One region of the Ornithinibacillus proteolyticus genome, then DNA from elsewhere that is predicted to be linked to it. Evidence: riboswitches for the same ligand, from Rfam matches in the RefSeq annotation. Region 1 holds a riboswitch; the other holds the start of a gene.
What was found. Region 1 has a riboswitch for cobalamin ahead of AAIB49_RS01945 (DUF4430 domain-containing protein). Riboswitches for the same ligand answer to the same signal wherever they lie in the genome.

Region 1 (3,219 bases):
TCCCAGAAAGCATCAGCCCATTTAAATTGGTATATACAGATGAATCATAATACTCATGCAAGAGCTCTTTAGCAGCCGATGAAATCCTATAATAGTCATCTGGACCTTGCTCAATGATCCATCCTTTCTTCTTCATTTCACGAATAATGTGTATAAAATGCTGACGTGACAATGATGCATATATCCCATAATATTTTTCCAATTGAAAAATTCTGGCATCATGAACAGATTGTATCGATTTTTTTCCCGTTATGAGATGATATATTCCAAATATGGATCGATTGGTTCTAATACGATCGATACAATCTAATAAAATTCCTTCAACATACATATTTTTTTAACTCCTCATTGGACTTAGTTCTATCATATCATTTATCGTTTAGTTGAATAATACTAATTTACATTTTAAAATAGAAAAAGTACTAGATATAATTGTATCGTGAGGGGTAACCATTGATGAGAGCTAAATATACCATAGTGGATAAAGAAACGTGTATTGCCTGCGGTTCCTGCGGGGTGGCTTGTCCATTACTTTTTGATTATGATGATGAAGGTCTAGCCTTTGTTACAATAGATGACAATACGGGAAACAAGGAAATACCTGAGGAATTAGAAGACGATGTATTGGATGCTTATGAAGGTTGTCCAAGTGACTCCATTAAAATAGCAGAACATCCTTTCCATAACGATCCACTTCGATATGAGAGATAATAGACGAACACCAACAAAGTAGGTTAGTTGGTGTTCAAATGTTTTTGTATATAGTTTTGGAAAATAAATGACACCGTCGGATAGAGTAGTAGCATGATGACAGCATTACCAATTGCATGATACGTATCGAACGGTAAACCAGCTATATAATAAGCCCAAAATCCATGTCCAGTAATTTGGTAGTTGGTCAACGAAACAATGAATCCGTATAAGTATCCACTAAATACAGCCAATATTAGGATGAGATAGAAAGGAATATGTTTCATTGATTTACCTAAGATACCGCTCATAACCCCAATAAGTCCCCAGGATATGATTTGCCAAATCGTCCATAATCCAGTCCCAAGAACCATATTCGATAAAAAGGTAATTAAAAACGCCAATATAATACCAGCAACTGGCCCTAAAAAAATGCCACTTATAATAATAACTGAAGTTACGGGTTGAACATTTGGGATAGAACTTAACATAATTCGTCCAACTACAGCTAATGCTGCAAGAAAAGCTAACAGCGTTAATTTATAAATATTCAACGATCTCATTCCCAAGATTGATAATCGAAATTAACTACGTCCCCATCTTTCAGTTCCACTTCCCCTGCTCCTACCAGTGAACTTTCACCATTGATAGAAAACATCCAGGACATTGAATTTTCTTCATCATAATCTAGCCCCTCAAGAGAGGTAATAAAGCCGTCTTTATCTTCAGCGTTAAAATTTTCCTTCATCACGTCTAATAGAATATCGCCTTCGTTGATTTCTACTTCTTTTTCTTCTAAAATCTCAGCTTCTTTATCCTTAGAAAGTACAATTTTAACAGTTGCTTCCTCTTGTTGTTCACTTGTTTCAGTAGTATTAGCTTGGTTTTCGTTTGGCGTTTGATTTTGAGTTGCATTATTAGAAGACTCATCATTGCCACAAGCTGCAAGAACTACTAATGCTACAAGTACTGTAAACAGTTTTAATAATAGTGATTTCATATTTTCCCCTCCACTTTAGTAATTTTAAAAATCAGGTGAATAAAAAAAGAGCTAACCCCGTAACTAGTTAACTCCTGTGACAGTCTATCGACCATAAAAAAGCATAAAAATACTGTTTTTATGTACTAGATTGTCTCAATTGTCCTATCCTCGGGATCATTGATACAGTTGATAATGGCAGGTCTACTGGCTTGTGACTACTTACCTACTTTAAGCCCTTCCCATAGAATAATCTACAGTGGTCATTGCTTATTTCGTCATCACTTACAGTTGCGAGGACAGCTCTAGCTTTTCACTAGATTCCCTTTTAAGTAACACATACACCAATATCAAATTCTTGTATTCAATTCTACTACATATAGTACCATACAAAAGATAAATTACAAGATTAAATATCTTCTTCCTTGGGAATCATGAAGTTAAATGTTGTTCCGATATCTAATTTACTTTTCACCGTAATGGTACCTTTATGTGATTTGACGATATTTTTGGCAATAGATAACCCTAGCCCGGTACCTTTAACATGCTTATTCCGAGTTCTCGATTTATCAGCCTTATAGAATCGTTCAAACACAAATGGCAAATCTTCTTCCGGTATTCCACTACCACTGTCTTCAACAGACACCGATAATCCATTATCATCATTTGTGACCGAAACCTTCACAAAGCCACCTTCACTCGTATGGCGAATCGCATTATCAATCAAATTTGTAAATACTTGTTCAATACGATCCGGATCAAAATAAGCCTGAGCTTCTTGTATATCTTTCGCTAAACTCATTTCAATTTGATTCTCGGCAGCAATTCCTTGGAACTTACGGAATATCCGTTCAATATAAGGAGTGATATCCACCTTTTCCTTTTTCAAGGTTAAATGTCCTGCTTCCATACTAGCCATATCCAGTAATTCATTTACGAGACGACTCAAGCGTAAGGATTCTTCATAGATAATTTGTGCGAGTTCATTTTTCTCTTCTTTCGTCTCGGCAATATCATCGACTATTGCTTCACTATATCCTTGCAACATCGAAATAGGGGTTCGCAATTCATGGGATACATTCGCAATAAAGTCTTTACGCAATTTATCTAGCCTACGTTCCTCAGTCATATCGCGAATTACAGCTACTGCACCACGTATATAAGCTTGATCATATAAAGGTGTCATGATCATTACCCAGGTTCGGCCTTGTAATGTGATTTCTTCTATTACTTCCTTTTCCCCTTCAATGACTTGCTGTAACGTATCCAGCAATTCTTTTGGAAGCTTACGTGATTCGGTATCACTTTGTAGATTTTTTTCGAAATACCAGTCTTCTATAAACCGTTCCGCAGGCTGATTGGTAGCAATAATTTCCCCGCTACGGCTTAATGTAATCACACCATCTGCCATCGAATTAACAATACTAGATAATTGTTCTTTCTCCTGTCTTAACGCATTAATATGAAATTTTAACTGTCTTCCCATATGATTAAATGCCATCGCCAGTTCCCCAATTTCATCATGCGTCAAGATGGGAACCTTTGTATTA
Region 2 (3,219 bases), on a different contig from region 1:
GGGGCAAATGATCTTGCACTAACAATTGAAAAACCACATTACTATTACTATAAGGAACTTCAAGTAATCAAAAATGGTAATGAATTCGTAAGTGGGGCTGGAATGGGTTACGGTGCTGACATAGGCATGATAGTCCTCATTCCCTTAAGTGAGTATAATCGGATGGAAAATCGTTCAGAGCAATTAGCTGAAGATGAAGTGCTTTTATACACCTTTAGAGGTGAAGAAATCCAAGATTCGATTACGATGTTTGACCAAACGTTTACCATAAAAGAGCAGTTACCTGATCTACAGGTAGATGGAATTGCTTCAGCCATGATTTTGGATAGCTTTAATTTCGTCATTGTTCCTGATGAAGAAACCATTCGTGAGCTCGATCCTACTGATGCTGAAGGCTACAACGTATACTATGGGTTCGATGTAGATGGCGACGTAGATAATGAAATTGCCTTACCAGGTCAATTGACTGAGAAATTAAAAGCTGCAAAAATGGTTGGGCACGCAGAAGGTGCCGAGGAAAGTAAAGAGATATTTTACTCACTATATGGGGGACTATTTTTCTTAGGGATATTCTTAGGTACCCTATTTATCATGGCGACGGTATTAATAATTTACTATAAGCAAATCTCGGAAGGATACCAGGATAAGAACCGTTTTGAAATCATGCAAAAAGTTGGCTTAAGCAAGGCTGAAATTAAGAAATCGATTCGCAGTCAAGTATTATTAGTGTTTTTCCTACCGTTATTTGCTGCAGTAGTCCATATTTTATTTGCTTTCAATGTCATTACGAAATTACTGGAAGCTCTAAATTTAACGAACGTGGGATTATTTGCTATGTGTACAGCTGGTGTTATTATTATTTTTGCTGTATTATATTTGCTTGTCTATCTGTTAACAGCGAGAGAATATTATCGCATTGTAAGTAAAAATTAAAAATTTTACATGCTGGATACCCTATGGATGAGAAGGTTCATAGGGTATTTTGGTTATATGAATTCTAGAAATCTAGCAAGAATAGGATTGCAAAAATTATTAAACTATGATAGGGTAATAATACAATATATTGTGATGATGATGTAAATTAATACCATATATAGTGTCGTAAGTAATGGTGACACACATGTCTTAATAGGGAATCTAGTGAAAGTCTAGAGCTGTCCCCGCAACTGTAAGTGCCGACGAACAAGATATCCACTATATCGATTCATGGAAAGATATGGGAAGGACTTTAGTAGAATGAAGCGCAAGCCAGGAGACCTGCCATTAACTTATAGTTTCATTTTTCTTCGGGTTGAAAGAGCATGAAACGATGGATTATATACATAGATTTTGTATGGATTCTGTCGTTTTTTCTATGCCGTTCATCCCTCGGGTGAGCGGTTTTTTATTTGATTTATAGGAGGATTATTATGATAACAGTAGAACCAAGTAGTAAAGTGAATCTAGAGCAAGTGATAGACTTTGCTACAAAACGCTTAAAAATCAACATATCTGAATTCGATGTAACCATTCCTGATGACTATTCAACTGATAAAGCGATAGATGTACTCATCAGAAGAGCGTTAGAAAATATTGATGAAGCCAATCCGGATTGGACTTTTGTAGCTAGTAGACTATACTTACAAAAACTATACTACCATGCAGCTAAAAACCGTCAATATAGTCCTTCCTTAAAATATGGAGATTTTTATCAACTCCTTGAACTACTGATACAAGAAGGAATCTATACACCGAGCTTACTGGAAAAGTATACAAAAGATGAAATTATTACATTAGCTGGGAATATGGATTACGAAAAAGACTTACAATTTACATATCTAGGTCTATATACACTTGCAAATCGTTACTTAGCAACAGATCATGATAAGAATACATATGAATTACCACAAGAGCGTTGGATGGTAATCGCGATGCATTTGATGCAGGATGAAGATAAAAGTAAACGTTTGGATCTTGTACTGGAAGCGTATTGGGCATTAAGTAATTTATATATGACAGTTGCTACGCCAACTCTTGCAAATGCTGGTAAAACACACGGGCAATTATCAAGCTGTTTTATTGATACGGTTGATGATAGTCTGCAATCGATTTATGACAGTAATACTGATATTGCCAAGCTTTCCAAAAATGGTGGCGGAATCGGTGTATATATGGGGAAAATTCGTGCTAGAGGAAGCTCTATTAAAGGGTTTAAAGGGATGTCTAGTGGTGTTGTACCATGGATAAAGCAATTAAATAATACCGCAGTGAGTGTGGATCAGCTTGGTACACGAAAAGGAGCTATCGCTGTCTATCTAGATGTTTGGCATATGGATATTGAGGCGTTCTTAGATCTTAAATTAAACAACGGGGACGACCGCATGCGGGCACATGATATTTTCACTGGTGTTTGTTTACCTGATTTATTCATGGAGCAGGTAGAAGCACGTGGTGACTGGTATTTATTTGATCCACACGAGGTTCGTGAGGTAATGGGATATTCCTTAGAAGATTTCTATGACGAAGAAAAAGGCAATGGTACATGGCGAACAAAATATGAAGAATGTGTTCAAAATGATCAGCTTACCAAAAAGAAAGTACCTGCAATCTCGATTATGAAACGAATTATGATGGTTCAGCTAGAATCAGGTACACCATTTATGTTTTACCGTGATGAAGTAAATCGTCAAAACAGCAATAATCATAATGGAATCATTTATTGTTCTAATTTATGTACGGAAATTACGCAAAACCAATCACCAACAGAATTTCTAGAAGAATTTACCGATGAGAATGGCTATTTAATCAAGCGTTATAGACCAGGTGACTTTGTTGTATGTAATTTAAGCTCAATCAACTTAGGGAAGGCTGTCCCGGATCAAATACTAGAGCGACTCATTAAAATTCAAGTACGGATGCTTGATAACGTTATTGACATTAATACATTGCCGCTTTTACAGACACAAGCAACCAATCAGAAATATCGTGCTATCGGTCTAGGGACTTTTGGTTGGCACCACCTATTAGCGAAAAAGCATATTGCCTGGGAATCCGAGGAAGCAGTACAGCTAGCTGATGAACTTTATGAACAAATTGCTTTCTTAACGATTAGAAGCAGTATGGAACTAAGTGAGGAAAAAGGAAGTTATCCTGCATATGCTGGTAGTAAATGGAGTACAGGGACTTATTTTGATGAAAAAGGCTATGTGAGCGAGGAATGGCAGGAATTAAAATCTTCTG

Region 2: linked by a shared signal. The riboswitch ahead of AAIB49_RS09450 (ribonucleoside-diphosphate reductase subunit alpha) and the one ahead of AAIB49_RS01945 (DUF4430 domain-containing protein) in region 1 are both predicted to bind cobalamin.

Annotation. Positions count from the first base shown of each region.
Region 1 is NZ_JBCPXV010000002.1:94,122-97,340, reverse strand. It holds gene AAIB49_RS01960 (YpbB family protein) at 1-331, opposite strand, end outside; gene AAIB49_RS01955 (ferredoxin) at 457-711, shown strand; gene AAIB49_RS01950 (ECF transporter S component) at 735-1,253, opposite strand; gene AAIB49_RS01945 (DUF4430 domain-containing protein) at 1,250-1,690, opposite strand; cobalamin riboswitch at 1,850-2,033, opposite strand; gene AAIB49_RS01940 (ATP-binding protein) at 2,079-3,219, opposite strand, start outside.
Region 2 is NZ_JBCPXV010000016.1:27,400-30,618, reverse strand. It holds gene AAIB49_RS09455 (FtsX-like permease family protein) at 1-933, shown strand, start outside; cobalamin riboswitch at 1,094-1,279, shown strand; gene AAIB49_RS09450 (ribonucleoside-diphosphate reductase subunit alpha) at 1,410-3,219, shown strand, end outside.